DNA from 3 places in the Nocardia sp. NPDC051750 genome. Region 3 is predicted to be linked to each of the others. Evidence: riboswitches for the same ligand, from Rfam matches in the RefSeq annotation. Region 3 holds a riboswitch; each other region holds the start of a gene.

Region 1 (5,088 bases), on a different contig from region 3:
GCGGTGCCCAGAAGCGGGTGTTCTCCAGCGCCAGGTCCGGGTCGGTGTCGTAGGAGATCTTGATTTCGATCATCCGGTCGATCGTCGAGACCTCCCGGTCGACCTTCGCCGCGCCCTCGGCGACCGCCGGCATCAGTTTCTCGGTATAGAGGTCCATGCCTTTGCCGGAGGTGCAGATGAAACCGTCGCCCGCACGCCCCGCGTACCGGGCCACCACCGGCCCGCCGGCCGCGACGTACACCGGGATACCGCCCTCGGGGACGTCGTAGATCGACGCGCCCACCGTCCGGTAGTAGGTGCCGTCGAAATCGGTGCGCGCACCCGTCCACAGGGCCCGCATGAGGTCCACCGATTCCCGCAGGCGGGCGAACCGTTCCTTGAACTCCGGCCATTCCCCGGCGTATCCGGTGGCGATCTCGTTCAGCGCCTCACCGGTACCCACGCCCAGCATCACCCGGCCCGGATACAGGCAGCCCATGGTCGCGAAAGCCTGCGCGATCACGGCCGGGTTGTATCGGAAGGTCGGGGTGAGCACCGAGGTGCCGAGCATGATCCGTTCGGTGCGTTCACCTGCGGCGGCCATCCAGGCCAGCGAGAACGGCGCATGGCCGCCCTTGTGCCGCCACGGCTGGAAATGATCGCTGACCGTGGCGCTGTCGAGGCCGTGTTCCTCGGCCAGCACCGCCAGTTCCACCAGTTCACGGGGTCCGAATTGTTCGGCCGACGCCTTGTACCCGAGCTTGAGCTCACCCATGTTGCGCCACTCCTGTCGCCTTGTGATCGGACAGTTTCCGGTCCGGCTTCGACCATAACCAGCACGCTGAACAGCCGTGCCCGGTGGTCCGGATCACCGGGCACACGCCGTGAGTTCCGGGCGCGGCATACCCACCACCGACGGAGTGAAGCGCAGAATTGACGGGTGAGTACAGATGACCCGATCCTGTCCTACCTCACCGATATGGACGGTGTGCTGGTATCCGAGGACCATATGGTGCCCGGTGCGGATGAATTCCTGGCCGAACTGCGGTCCGAGGAGATCCCCTTCCTGGTTCTGACCAACAATTCCATCCGCACCCCACGCGACCTGCAGGCCCGGCTCCGGCAGACGGGGCTGGACATCCCGGAACAGTCGATCTGGACCTCGGCCCTGGCCACCGCGAGTTTCCTGAATGAGCAGCGGCCGGGCGGGACGGCGTACGTGGTCGGTGAGTCCGGCCTCACCACCGCTTTGCACGAGATCGGCTACGTGCTGACCGAGGTCGACCCCGATTACGTGGTGCTGGGCGAGACCCGCACCTACTCGTTCGAGGCGATCACCACCGCGATCCGGCTGGTCGAACGAGGCGCCCGTTTCATAGCCACCAACCCAGACCCGACCGGCCCGTCCCGCGACGGTGTACTGCCCGCGACCGGTTCGGTAGCGGCCCTGATCACCCGCGCGACCGGCCGCGACCCGTACTACATCGGCAAACCGAACCCGTTGATGATGCGCTCGGCACTGCGCCGGATCGACGCCCATTCGCAGACCAGCGTGATGATCGGCGACCGGATGGACACCGACGTCATCTCGGGGATGGAGGCCGGAATGCGCACCATCCTGGTGACCACCGGGATCTCGACGAAGATGTCGGTCGAACACTTCCCCTACCGGCCGACCACGGTGCTCAACTCGGTCGCCGAACTGGTGGGGCGGGTACGCACTCCGTTCACCTGACGATCAGGGGCCCGTGATGCATCGGCCGGATCGGAAAATTCGGACTCAACGGACGAGCTCCAGTTCGGACCGACTCGGTATCGGCATCGATCCTGCCGGTGCAGTCGCCCGATGCCATAACGAAACCGGTGCCGCGGGCGCTCATTCACGACGGTGAACTCGGTCAGCCCAATGCTCGGTCGAGATCGCCGAGGAGATCTTCGATATCTTCCAGGCCGATCGAGATTCGCACCACCGCGTCCGACAATCCGATCGAGGCCCGGCCTTCCGGACCCATTGCCCGATGCGTGGTGGTCGCGGGATGAGTGATGAGGGATTTGGCGTCGCCGAGATTGTTGGAAATATCGATGATCCGCAATCCATTGAGCATCTCGAAAGCTCGGGCCTTGGCCGCTTCGGCGGATGCTTTCAGTTCGAAGGTCACCACCGTCCCGCCGCCGCTCATCTGGTCCGCGGCCAGCTTGTATTGCGGGTGGGATTCCAGGAACGGGTAGCGCACCCAGCTCACCGCCGGGTGTTCGTCCAGATACCGCGCGATGCGCAGCGCGGACTCGGTCGACTGCCGGACCCGCAGCGGCATGGTTTCCAAGCCCTTGAGCAGCGTCCACGCATTGAACGGGCTCAGTGCCGGACCGGTGTGCCGCATGAGGGTTTTGACCGGACCCTCGATGTACTCCTCCGACCCGAGGATCGCCCCGCCGAGCACCCGGCCCTGGCCGTCGATGTGCTTGGTGCCGGAGTACACGATCACATCCGCGCCGAGTTCGAACCCGCGTTGCAGCAGCGGCGTGGCGAATACGTTGTCCAGCACCACCTTCGCGCCCGCGGCGTGCGCGAGTTCACAGACCTTGCGCACGTCGACCAGGGTCTGCATCGGGTTGGCCGGGGTTTCGAAGAACACCGCGGCGGTGGGTTCGGCCAGCGCCGCTTCCCACTGGTCGAGATCTTCACCGTCGACGAAAACCGTCTCGATACCCCAGCGCGGCAGGATTTCGTTGCACACCACGAAACACGATCCGAACAGGCTGCGTGCGGCGACCAGCCGGTCACCCGCCTTCAGGAGCGCGCCGAGCGCGACGAACACTGCGGACATACCGCTGGCGGTCGCGAAACACGCTTCGGCACCGTCGAGCAGCCGCATCCGTTCCTGGAACATGGCCACCGTCGGGTTCCCGTAGCGGGAGTACACGTAATGCGGGGACTCGCCGGTGAACGCCGCCTCGGCGGCTTCGGCGCTGGCGTAGACGAAGCCCGAGTTCAGGTACAGCGCTTCGGAGGTCTCCTCGAAGCCGGACCGGCTCAGGCCGCCGCGCACACCCAGCGTGGCCGGGCCGACACCCTCGGGCAGCGCGCGTTCGAACGCACCACCGCTGATCACGACTGCCGCCAGGGCAGTCCGTGGGCCCGCCAGCCGGCGCCGCCGCGGTGCCCGAACTCGTCGAGGTGGCCTTCGAATCCTTCGGAGATGTTGTATGCGGGCGCGATACCGGCGCCGGTCGCCGCGTCGGCGGCATGCGCCGAACGCTGACCCGAGCGGCACAGGAAGAGCACCGGGGCGTCGGCCGGCCGGTCGCCCAGCGCCGAGCGCAACTGATCGAGGAATTCCGTGTTGCGCGCCCCGGTGGCATCGACCCACTCCACCAGCAGTGTCGGCTTGGCGATGGGGCTCGTGTCGGGAACGCCGACGAACTTCCATTCGGCTTCGGTGCGCACGTCCACGAGGACGGCGTCCGGATTCTCGGCCAGCAGTTCCCAGGCCTGCTGTGGACCGATATCACCTGCATAACTCATACGTGGTACCTCCTGCGAATCCGCACTTGCCGCATCCGTTCGATGCGTGCCAGGTCGTCACCCGGAGCACCCCACCGCGGAGGAGGGTTGCCGACCAGCGAGCCGGGGCTTGGCGCTGGCACTCATGACCTAAGCAATGAGATTGCCCGGCCTGAGCGGACCCTGTCAAACCCCGGTTGACACCCGGCGGGAAATCATTCGATCGGCTGGTTGCACACCCGCCACTCGCCGTCGGTGTGGAACAGCCACCAGGTCGAGGTTGCTTCCGCGTCCTCCACCCGGCTGGTCACTTCGATGGTCGCGTTGTCGCCGTTGACTTGGACCGGGCCGAATTTCGTGATCTCGACGTCTTTTCCGGTCTCGCCGGGCATGAGCCGTCCGGCCAGCGGTGAGCGGGCGGGAACGAATCCCGGGCAGACCGCTTCGCGCGGCGGTTCCGGACCGTAGCGGCTGCTCACTTGGGCGAAGTCGCGGACCGCGCCCGCGATCCGGTCGGAATCTGTGACATTTTTCTCAACGGGCGACAGTAGGCCCATCAGCAGGATGCCGCCCAGGATCAGGGCCGCGATCACCGCGGCCACGGCGAACGGCGTGATCGTGCGCCGTGCCGGGGTGGTATCCGGGTCGGCGTCCGACGGGTCGTCGGCGGGTCCGGCATCGCTCATACCGATGATCATCCCTGGTCCCGGGATCGATGGTGCGCCCACACCCCGATAGAATTGCGAGTGACCGCGGGTGGACGGCACAGCAGTCGCCGCGGAGACGTGGGAAGACGTGCAGCGAACCGGCTGCCCCGGGACGGCGCGAGAACGGCGCATACGGGCCACGCGTCAACTTAGCCTAAGCTAAGTACAACGCCAGTGATTCTTTCGACCGATAAGGGTGCGCGTAACAGATGACCGAGCAGAAGGAAGCGAATCGCCCGCTTCGGATCGCGATCGTGGGGGCTGGTCCGGCGGGGATCTATGCCGCTGACGCGTTGATGAAGTCGGATGCCGAGGTTTCGATCGACCTGTTCGAGCGGATGCCGGCGCCGTTCGGTCTGATCCGTTACGGTGTCGCGCCGGACCATCCGCGGATCAAGGGGATCGTGACCGCGCTGCACAAGGTCCTGGACAAGGAACAGGTGCGGCTGCTGGGCAATATCGATTACGGCACCGATATCACCCTGTCGGATCTGCGGCGTTTCTACGACGCGGTGATCTTCTCCACCGGCGCCAACGCCGACCGGGCGTTGCCTATCCCGGGTATCGACCTGGACGGTTCCTACGGTGCCGCCGATTTCGTGTCCTGGTACGACGGGCATCCGGATGTGCCGCGCACCTGGCCGCTGGACGCGGAGAAGGTGGCGGTGCTGGGGGTGGGCAATGTCGCGCTCGATGTGGCGCGGGTGCTCGCCAAGACCGGTGACGAACTGCTGCCGACCGAGATCCCGCCGAACGTCTACGAGGGCCTGAAGGGCAACAAGGCTGTCGAGGTGCACGTCTTCGGCCGCCGCGGGCCGGCGCAGGCCAAGTTCACCCCGCTCGAGCTGCGTGAACTCGACCATTCGCCCACGATCGAGGTGATCGTGGATCCCGAGG
Region 2 (5,088 bases), on a different contig from region 3:
TAGGTCAGGCCGGCCGCCTCGAACTGGGTCTTGAACTCGGCCTCGAACACCGCCTCGAAAGTATCCTTGAACATGCCGTCGTAGGCCTTCAAGATGGTGTTCTTCGTCGACATGTAGACGGGGTAGTTCTGCTGCAGCCCGTAGTTGAACGAGGCGCGCGCGAAATCCTCGATGGACTTCTTGAAGTTGTACATACCCATCACGACGCCGCCGTCTTCCGGCATCTGCACGACCTCGTGCACGATCGGCTCGCTGCCGTCCTCGGGAGTGAAGGTGAGGGTGACGGTGCCGGCCTGGAAGACCTTGAAGTCGGTGGCGCGATACTGGTCGCCGAAGGCATGACGGCCGATGATGATCGGCTTGGTCCAGCCGGGGACCAGGCGCGGAACGTTGGAGATGATGATCGGCGCGCGGAAGATGGTGCCGCCGAGAATGTTGCGGATGGTGCCGTTGGGCGACCGCCACATCTTCTTGAGACCGAATTCCTCGACGCGGGCCTCGTCGGGGGTGATCGTCGCGCATTTCACGCCGACGCCGTGTTCCTTGATGGCATTGGCAGCATCCACGGTGACCTGGTCGTCGGTCTTGTCGCGGTACTCGATGCCGAGGTCGTAGTACTCGAGATTCACGTCGAGGTACGGGTGGATCAGCTTGTCCTTGATGAACTGCCAGATGATCCGGGTCATCTCGTCGCCGTCGAGTTCTACGACGGTGCCTTCAACCTTGATCTTGGACATGGATCTTCGTGTCCTCCTAAGACTGGTGCCCTCATTGCACGGCCAGGCGAACACGCTTGTGAGCGGACCCCAGCTGTTCAACAGACAACGTATACATCCCGCGTTGTCCACGAGACGTCTGGTGTAACCAAGACGAGCGTACTGCTTCGGGTGGTCTCACGGTGCAGCCAGCCCCGGTAGTGAGATCTCACACGGGTGAACCGCGCCACAAGATTACCTGGTAGGGGCGTAGGCCGATTTCGATCCATCAGAGCGCACCGCTACCATGTTGAGCAGGTTATGAGCGCCAGCAACAAGCCCCGGCTCGCTGGCCGGCAACCCTCCTGCTGCGGTGGGGTGCTCCGGGTGATGACCGGGCTTCCGAAAGCCGGGAGCAAGCGCACGTCAGGAGGTCGCCGTTATGTGCCGGTGCTGGTCACGTTGATCCGGCACCCCCGCTTGTCGGCGAGCAACCCCCTATGTCTCTGGAGCACGATATGACCGATGGCAGTATCCCCGGCGCGACCGCTGTCCGAGCGACCCACCGGCAACATCCGGCCGCCGTGCCGCCGACGCCGCGCGGCCGGGACATGATTGATACACATCGGATATTGCCGCGGGATGCGGTCCGTCGCGCGGAAGCCATCGCGTGACGGTGGGCACCGAACCGACCACGGCCGCAGCCGTCGCGCAGTTACCCCCGGCCGACGGCACCCCCGGCCAGATCGATATCGGCGACCTCACCCTGGAGAACGGTGCCAGGGTGCCGGCTGTCCGGCTGACCGTGCAGCGCTGGGGCGAGCTGTCACCCGCCAGGGACAATGTGGTGCTGATCGAGCACGCGCTGACCGGCGACTCCCACGTGGTGGGCGAACCGGATGCCGAACATCCCCAGCCCGGGTGGTGGAACGGGATGGTCGGACCGGGCGCACCGATCGACACCGGCGAATGGTGTGTGGTCGCCACCAACGTGCTCGGCGGCTGTCAGGGCAGCACCGGACCCGCAACGCCGGCCCCGGACGGGGCACCGTGGGGTGCGCGATTCCCGGAAATCTCCATCCGTGATCAGGTGAGCGCCGAGCTGCGCCTGTTCGACCTGCTGGGCATCGACCGCCTGGCCGCGGCGGTCGGCGGATCGATGGGCGGGATGCGGGTCCTGGAGTGGATGCTGTGCGCGCCGGAACGCATCGCTTCGGCCCTGATCCTCGCGGTGGGTGCCCGCGCGACCGCCGACCAGATCGGCACGCAGACCACCCAGATCGCCGCCATCACCGGCGACCCCGACTGGCAGGGCGGGAATTATCACGGCACCGGGCGCGCGCCGACGGCCGGGATGGGTATCGCGCGGCGGATCGCGCATCTCACCTACCGCACCGAGGTCGAACTGGACAGCCGTTTCGGCAACAGCCCGCAGACCGGTGAGGACCCCTGGGAGGGCGGCCGGTACGCGGTGCAGAGCTACCTCGAATACCAGGCCGAGAAACTGGGGAGACGTTTCGACCCGGCCACCTACGTGCTGCTCAGCGAGGCGATGAACCGCCACGATATCGGGCGCGGCCGCGGCGGGATCGACGCGGCGATGGCGAGCACTCCGGTGCCGTGCATCGTGGGCGGAATCGACTCCGACCGGCTGTATCCGCTGCACACCCAGCGGGAGCTGGCGGAGGGGCTGCCCGGCTGCCGGCATTTCGAGGTCATCGCGTCCCGGGACGGCCACGACGCGTTCCTCACCGAAGCCGAGGCCATCGGCAAACTGCTGGACCAGACGATGGACCTGGCCCGTTCCAGCCGCTGAACCGGCCGGTTCAGCCCACGCCCAGCGTATTGATGGTGGCGGCGAGGAAGACGATCGCTGCGCCCAGCAGAGTCAGCGCACCCACATCGAAGGGTCTGCTGCGGACCGCGAGCAAGCCCACCCGCAGTGTCGGCAGGCACAACCGGAACGCGGCCGCGATCAGCGTCGCGCCGCCGAAGAAGAACGCCCCGCGCCGCCACCGGTCCTGCGCGACGAAAACCACGGCGACCGCGATCACCGCAACGACCACCACCATCGGCAGGTGGCAGCGCAGGAACACAGCCAGGCGGTTGCCGGTGCCGGGATCGTCCTCGGTCACAGTCTCGGCGTCGGTCACAGGTGCGATTGTTCCAGACGCCGGCGGTCAGGTCTGCGCGACCGGCTCGTACTCCTCAGCGGTCAAGCCGAAGGTCCAGGCAACGATCCCGGTACGGATACGGTCCACGATCGGCTCGGGGCCGGGTAGCCCCGCACTTTCGTAGGCGCGCCGCACGCCCGCCTCGGCCATGGCCCGGTTGCCGGGTCCGGTGGCGGCGGACAGTGTCCGCCACTGCTCGAATTCGGTCAACGGTTCCCTCGTTCCTGTCTCGCTCACAGTTACCGGCCGCGTCAGTCCGCGACGATCCGGACGGCACCCGGCAGGTACTCGCGTTGCCGCACAACCCGATACCACCCCTTCGGCAGGCCGATCGTGGCATGTTCTTCGTGCACCAGGCTCCCTCCCTCGGGCAGATACAACACCATGGAATTCGGTGTGTGCGGATCGCGGAAGAGCTTGCCGGGTGAGGTGATCGCATGGGCATGCCCGGTCACCTCACCGAGCGCCAGCACCATCCGGCCGCGGCGGTCCCGTGGTGCGGGCCGCCACCTTTCGGCCGATGCGGCAGCCGCCGCACTGTCGATCGGAATGATCAGGGCATCTCCCTTCGGCTGGTACGTGAGCCGAACGTGCCGGCGATTCGCACTGTGACCGGGCGAGCCGTCCGTTCTCGGGCTGCGGATGTCGGTCCGGGTTGGTAGAACGATCGCGGACATCGAGCCGATATCGGCTTCGGGGAGAGGAACAGAGAATGCCCGAGTATCTCGAGCGACTGGAAGAGTTCGGCGGGCTTCCCGTCTTCGATTTCCCGGATTCGCCCGGCGACGCCGCCTGTGCCGACACCATTCCCGCCGATGCGGGGTCGGTGGCCTGGCGGATCGCGGGGTCCGGTTTCGAGGTGGAGGTTCCCTGGCCCGAACATTTCGCGCGGTTCTGCGAACACGTGGACACCACCCGGGTGCGGGCGTTCGTCGTCGGCAACTGGGCCGATCTCTCCGACGGCGAGCCCGAGACGTCCGATCTGGTGGTGGAGGCGATGGTTGCCGCGCGCGCGAAGTTCCCGGCGCTGCGCTCATTGTTCCTCGGCGATATCGAACCGGAGGAAAACGAGATCTCCTGGATCAAGCAGGGTCCGGTCGCCGAGCTGCTGGGGGCCTTCCCGGAGCTGACCGAGTTCGTCGTCCGCGGATCCGAGGAGTTGAGTTTCGCGCCGATCCGGCACGAACGACTGGAGAAACTGACTATGCAGTCCGGTGGCCTGCCCGGCGAGGTGGTCCGCGGTATCGGTGCCGGTGATTTCCCTGCGCTCACCCATCTCGATCTCTGGCTGGGCACCCCGGACTACCTCGGCGACACCATAATCCCGGACCTCGCTCCGATCCTGGCCGGCGACCGATTGCCCAGCTTGAAGCATCTGGCCTTGCGTAACAGCGTGATCCAGGACGAGATCTGCGCTGCCCTGGCCGCGGCACCGGTGGTGGCCCGGCTGGAAACGCTGGATGTCTCGATGGGCACCCTCACCGATACCGGGGCGGCGGCCCTGCTCGCCGGGCAGCCGCTCACCCATCTGCGGACCCTGGATATGCATCACAACTACCTCAGCCCCGAGATGTGTGCACGGCTGCGGGAGACCTTGGAGCCGGGCGTTTTCCTCGATCTGGATCCCGACGATGCCGACAGCTTCATCGACGACGGTGAGGTCCACCGGTACGTGTCGATCAGCGAATGACCGCGGCGGAACCGGCGGACGGTTACCGCTGGGCGGTTGTCGGCAACGGGGCGAACCGGCGGGTCCGGTCGTTCTACGCGGCGGCGGAAGCGGCCGGAACGCGTCCGCCGCGGGTGGTCGAATGGCTCGACGTCCTGCACGCCGGCGGGCACACCTTCGCCGGCGACGAGCTGGTCCGGCTCGATTCGCCCGGGGAGGAACCGGAGGTGGACCGGCTGCTGCGCGGGATCACCGACCCGACCCGGGTGGAAGGCACGGCCCGCTGGTACGCCGGATTCGGTGCCGCCGTGGCCTCGCTGCGCGGCGGGTGCCGGCTCGACGATCCGGCGGAGCTGGCGGTGCTGTTCGACAAACGGTTGTGTCACGCCCGGCTGGCCGCGGCGGAGGTCGCGGTGCCCGAATCTCCGACGTCCGGTCGCACGGCGCCGATCGCCGGCTGGGACGAAGTGCGCGAATACCTGCGGGAGCCGAGCCTGCGGCGGGCGTTCGTGAAAATCGCGCACGGCTCCTCCGCCTCCGGTGTCCTCGC
Region 3 (5,088 bases):
CGCGACGATTCCGCCGACGATAGCGCTGGTGGTGTCGATATCGCCGTCGGCCGCGATACAGGTGGTGATCGCGGCCGGGTAGTCGGTCAGATGTGTTGCCGCTGCCCATATTGTGAAGGGCACCGTGTTCTGCGCGGTCACCCGGGATCCGTTGCCCAGCTCGGCCGCGGCCTGCTCGACGGGAGCGCCGAGCAGGGTGCGGGCGTGGTGGATCAGCCGGGTCGTTTCGCCGTCCTCGAGGCGGCGGGCGACGGCGGTGACGAATTCCTCCGGCGTGGGCCGTGTTCCGGTCAGGCGGGCCTGTGCGGCCTGCCCGGCCGCGAGCGCCACCGCGACCGCGCCGCTGACCCCCTTGGGATGCAGATGGGTGACCTCCGCCGACAAGGCCGCCTGCGCGGCGATCCGGTCCGGGTCGCCGGCGAAGTAGGCGCCCAGCGGGGCGACCCGCATGGCGGCCCCGTTACCGCAGGAGCCCTGGTGGTCGTAGGCGGATCCGGCGGCGTCCCGCCAGTGCACACCCTCCTGGATCCGGCGGAGGGTGCCGACCGAGATGAAGCCGTAGTCACGGCGCGGATCGAACCGGCGCGCGAACGCCGCGGCCAGCCGATCCTGATCGATCGCACCGCGGCCGCCGAGTTCGGCGACGACGGTGCAGGCCATTTCGGTATCGTCGGTCCAGCCCCACGGTCCGACAGTGAGTTTTCCGGCCCGGAGATCCGGTATCGAGCGGCGCATCACGGGAAATTCGGCCCCCAGCGCATCCCCCACAGACAGCCCATCGAGTGAATCGAGCATCAGTTCGATATGCATCGCGCTTGATTGTACCTGTGCCGGGGAGCTGCTCTCCGCCGAGTCGGTGCCTGACCTTTCCGGACGGACCGGGGCTGACTCAGGTTGTCGCGAGACGCGTTTCGCCAGTCGCAGCGGCAGTTCCCCTACTGTCCGCGCTGTGTCACATGCGGCCGGTTGCCGGTGCCCGGTACGTGGCCCGCTGTGCGCGGGGACGGGGTCTGGACACGGTCCTGACAGCCGCGGTCACCGAAATGACCACCCGCGCCGACCTCGGCCACCGAAGCGCAGGTTCGGTGGCCCGGGCCGGATCTTCACGGAATCGGTGCGGCGAGGTATCGGGTGGCCGGTTGTCCGGGGCGGACCACGAGTTCGGTGCCCGGTTCACCGTTGCGCAGCAACTGTTCGACGGCGCCCGCCACCTCATCGGCTTGCAGCATCGGGATGCCCGCTGCGCGGAACCGCTCGCGCCCACCTGCGGTGAGCGGCGTGTCCACCAGGCCGGGGCATACCGCGCTCAAGCGGATACCTTCTTCTGCGAGCCGGCCGTGCAGGGCACGGACCAGCCCGATGACGGCGTGTTTGGTCATCGTGTAGATCGGGTCTTGCGGTACCCCCGCGATTCCCGCGTGCGACGCGGTGATCACGATGGAACCGCCGCCCTGCCGCCGCATGACGGGAAGGGCGGCCCGCAGACCCCAGACGACGGCATGCTGGTTGACACCGACGACCGCGTGGTAGCGATCGAGATCGAGATCCGCGGGATCCTTGTCCACGGAGTTGATTCCGGCGTTGAGGACGAGCAGGTCTACCCGCTCGCCGGCCGCGGCGACGGCGACCCGGGACAGGGCCGGATCGGCCAGATCCCCGACGACCGCGTCGCCACCCAATTCCGCGGCGACCTGTTCGACCAGCGGGTTGCGGTCCACCAGCACACAACGCACGCCCTGTGCCGCCAATCGGCGGGCCGTATGCTCCCCGATCCCACCCGCGGCTCCGGTGATCACTGCGGTTTCCGTCATCATCTGCTCCTCGACCCGACTGCCCATCGCCTGATGAGAATATGCTTCGCAAAAGGCAGAATGCAATTCTTCTCGTTGGCCGGCGAGGGATCCGCGCTCCTCGTGCCGCGGAAATCTGTGCCGGCGGGGATTGCGCTCACTGCCCTGCGGGCCCGTCGGCGCGATCGGGACGGATGAGATCACGACGGATGTGGCTGGACCTCAACCCTGCGCAACGCCGGTGGATGCACTCACACCGTGCACGGTGCGTTACCCGCGGCGTGACCGGGCGCCAGGCCCGGCCGGGTCTCCGGTACCGGATCCCAGCGCCCGGCGGTGCCGGCATACTCCCAGCGCGGCCCCCGGTCGACCAGTGCGGCAACGGCTTCGAGGAGCCGATCGATGTCCTCCTGGGTAGCGCCCAGGCCGATGCTGGTATCGAGCCAGTCCCGGCGGCCGGCCAGCACCCCGGCGCCGAACGGGGCATACAGCTTGTGCCCGGACAGCACCAGGTAGTCGATACCGGTGGCGCACAGGTCGATTCGCCGGTGCGGGGCGAGCTGCGCCGCGTCCACCAGGATCCGGGCACCGCACTGGTGCGCGAGCGCGGCCAGACGGTCCAGTGGCAGCAGTTCACCGGTCACGTTGGAGGCGCCGGTCACCGCCAGCAGGGCGGCAGGTTTCGCGCACAGTTCGGCCGCCAGCCGGCGCAAGGTTTCCGCGACGGTATCGGCGGCGCGCACCACCCGGCGACCACGGCGCTCCCAGGGCAGCAGGTTCGCGTGGTGTTCGATATCGAGCACCACCGTATCGCCGGGAACGCAGCCGGCGAGCAGGTTGATGGCATCGGTGGTGTTGCGGGTGAAGACCACTACCTGATCGTCGGCACAGTGCAGGAACCGGCCCACCGTCTCCCGCGCGGCCTCGTAGCACTGCGTGGACACCCGCGAGGCGTACCCGGCGCCCCGATGGACGCTGGCGTAATAGGGCAGAAGTTCGGCGATCCGGTCGGTGACCTGTGCCAGCGCGGGCGCGCTGGCGGCGTAGTCGAAATTGGCGTAGGTCCGGGTTCCGCCCTGTACCAGGGGAACTCGCAGATCGGCTCCGGAGACACAGGCGAGGGCACCGGTCCGGTCGAGTACAGCGGTCATCACGCAATCCCATCGATTCGGGGACTCCGGTGGATCGAGGGAACGGAGTCCGCGCTTGCCACGCTCGATCGAGCGGCGGCCAGGTCGTCACCCGGGGCACCCCACCGCGGAGGAGGGTTGCCGGCCAGCAAGCCGGGGCTCGATGCTGGCACTCATGACCTGAACCGAGAGTTTCAGACGTCCGCGAGTTTGTCAACCCACACCGATATGCCGGCCGAACCCAGGGGCGGCCTGCCGCGCGATGACCGTTCGGCTCACGTGCCGAGGATGCTGTCGCGGGCAGCAACCGGGACCGCTTCTGTGGCGCGCTTGTTCATGTGCTCGGCCGTCGCGCAGTCGGGGCCGAGCACTGCGGCGGCGACGGACGCGAGCGCCCGTTCCGGGCTGGGATGCCGTGGTTCGATGTGTCGCCGTCCGGGCGAAGATTGCGAGCGATAATTCGGATTCAGATCCTCCGATGTTTCATGTCGCCGAGCGGTCCGTGGCCGCTGCGGTTGTTGCCGGTCCGGCGGCGGGCCCCGGTGCTCGCGTACTGCTCGGCTTCCGCCGTCCCGGTCTGTGCTTTTACGGCCGGCGGAAGTAGTTGTGGATCATGCGGGTGATATTGGCGAGGAAGGCGTCGCGGGGAATATCGGGCTGGTCCAGGATGTAGCGAACGGTCAGATGTTCCACCGTCCGCACGAGCATCCAGGCGGCCGTCGGGATATCCGAATCGTCGTGGGGCCGGTATCCGCGCAGGGTGAGCGCGGCGCGGGTGAGATCGGCGATCTGATCCTCGAAGTGGACGACCGTATGCCCGACGCTGAGCCGGGGAGTCTGCTCGACCACCGCACGCAGCAGTTCCGGCTGGTTGCCCAGGGCATCCAGCAGAGCGGAGATCGATCGCTGCAGAGCGACTTCCGGTGGCTCCGTCATATTCGCCAGGACCTGCGCGCGGACCCGCTCGGAGACCTCTTCGTTGTAGCGGTCGATGGCCGCCCCGATCACGGCGTCCTTGTTGGGGAAGTACTGGTAGAGCGAACCCGGGCTGATGCCGGCGGCGCGAGCTATCCGGTTCGTCGAGGCGCCCTCGTATCCGTGCGCGATGAGGACCGCCTGACCGGCGTCGATGATGCGCCGGACCATCTCTCGCGAGCGTTGCTGACGCGGTGTCCGGCGGAGTGTGGCGCGGGGCGTGGCGGGCATCAGAATGCGAATTGAACGCGAGCAATTATTCGTGTCAGCATTCGCCCATGCTGCCACAGGAGCCGATGACAGGCCCGCCGAACCGGGAACCCGAAACCGTCGACGAAGGGAAAAAGCACCGGTTCGACTACTACTTCCGCACCGGTATGCCGCTGCGGCCCCCGCCGCCCCGGGTGGCGCCGTCCGGGCTGTGGTTCGAAACCCGGAAACGAATGCTCGCGCCCTGGATCGACGTCCAGCGGGTACCGGCCGACACCCCGCAGGCCCGGATCATGGCCGACCATCTCTGGCAGGGCGACGAACTGATGGACGGTGTGGTCGCCGCCTTAGCCCGCGAAGGTACAGCGGCTGGGCGAGGGATGCTCGACCGGGCACTCGCGCGCGGAATCGAGACGGTGGACGATCCGCCGGCGGAACTCGTCGCGCTGTTCGAGCACCTCGACAATCCGCCGGAGTGGTTCGACCCGCGGCGCTGGGAGCGGGGCCGGCGGCTGTGGCTCAATGCCTCGATGTCCGGAAAGACGGCCATGCTGATCCAGGACTTCATGGGCACCTTCGTGGGTGCGGAAGTCGCCTCGGCCACCGGGGCGACGGGGCGGTATGTCCACGATCCCTACCGGCGGAACCTGGAGACCGCGAACTGGTTCCGCAGTATGACGGTGGCGGGGGCACTGGACCGATGGTCGCCGACCTTCCAGGACACGGTGCGCGTGCGGCTCATGCACGCGCAGGTGCGGTCGGGACTGAAGAAGGCCTGGGGCCCGGAGCATTTCGCTCGGCACGGCAATCCGATCTCCAATGCCACCATGATGGGTGCCGCGGTGACCTTCGGGCTGACACCGCTGTGCTTCGACCATGTCCACGGGCGCCGCATCGACACCGAGCGGCTGGACGATGTCATGCACTACTGGGCCGGGATCGCGCATGTGTTCGGCGTGGCCGGGGAACTGATCCCGGCGACG

Evidence for each region. Region 3 has a riboswitch for S-adenosylmethionine ahead of ACIA75_RS22610 (aminotransferase class V-fold PLP-dependent enzyme). Riboswitches for the same ligand answer to the same signal wherever they lie in the genome.
Region 1: linked by a shared signal. The riboswitch ahead of ACIA75_RS02205 (rhodanese-like domain-containing protein) and the one ahead of ACIA75_RS22610 (aminotransferase class V-fold PLP-dependent enzyme) in region 3 are both predicted to bind S-adenosylmethionine.
Region 2: linked by a shared signal. The riboswitch ahead of ACIA75_RS34480 (homoserine O-acetyltransferase) and the one ahead of ACIA75_RS22610 (aminotransferase class V-fold PLP-dependent enzyme) in region 3 are both predicted to bind S-adenosylmethionine.

The regions. Positions count from the first base shown of each region.
Region 1 is NZ_JBITCK010000001.1:510,682-515,769, reverse strand. It holds gene fgd (glucose-6-phosphate dehydrogenase (coenzyme-F420)) at 1-754, opposite strand, end outside; gene ACIA75_RS02215 (HAD-IIA family hydrolase) at 959-1,714, shown strand; gene ACIA75_RS02210 (O-succinylhomoserine sulfhydrylase) at 1,878-3,092, opposite strand; gene ACIA75_RS02205 (rhodanese-like domain-containing protein) at 3,089-3,505, opposite strand; SAM riboswitch class IV at 3,523-3,635, opposite strand; gene ACIA75_RS02200 (hypothetical protein) at 3,700-4,170, opposite strand; gene ACIA75_RS02195 (FAD-dependent oxidoreductase) at 4,401-5,088, shown strand, end outside.
Region 2 is NZ_JBITCK010000009.1:215,850-220,937, forward strand. It holds gene ACIA75_RS34475 (NADP-dependent isocitrate dehydrogenase) at 1-737, opposite strand, end outside; SAM riboswitch class IV at 1,013-1,123, shown strand; gene ACIA75_RS34480 (homoserine O-acetyltransferase) at 1,366-2,511, shown strand; gene ACIA75_RS34485 (DUF3017 domain-containing protein) at 2,522-2,767, opposite strand; gene ACIA75_RS34490 (hypothetical protein) at 2,876-3,079, opposite strand; gene ACIA75_RS34495 (hypothetical protein) at 3,121-3,345, opposite strand; gene ACIA75_RS34500 (STM4015 family protein) at 3,582-4,559, shown strand; gene ACIA75_RS34505 (STM4014 family protein) at 4,556-5,088, shown strand, end outside.
Region 3 is NZ_JBITCK010000005.1:179,112-184,199, reverse strand. It holds gene ACIA75_RS22620 (ADP-ribosylglycohydrolase family protein) at 1-810, opposite strand, end outside; gene ACIA75_RS22615 (SDR family oxidoreductase) at 1,104-1,811, opposite strand; partial or broken gene ACIA75_RS22610 (aminotransferase class V-fold PLP-dependent enzyme) at 2,126-2,941, opposite strand; SAM riboswitch class IV at 2,988-3,101, opposite strand; gene ACIA75_RS22605 (TetR/AcrR family transcriptional regulator) at 3,506-4,066, opposite strand; gene ACIA75_RS22600 (oxygenase MpaB family protein) at 4,174-5,088, shown strand, end outside.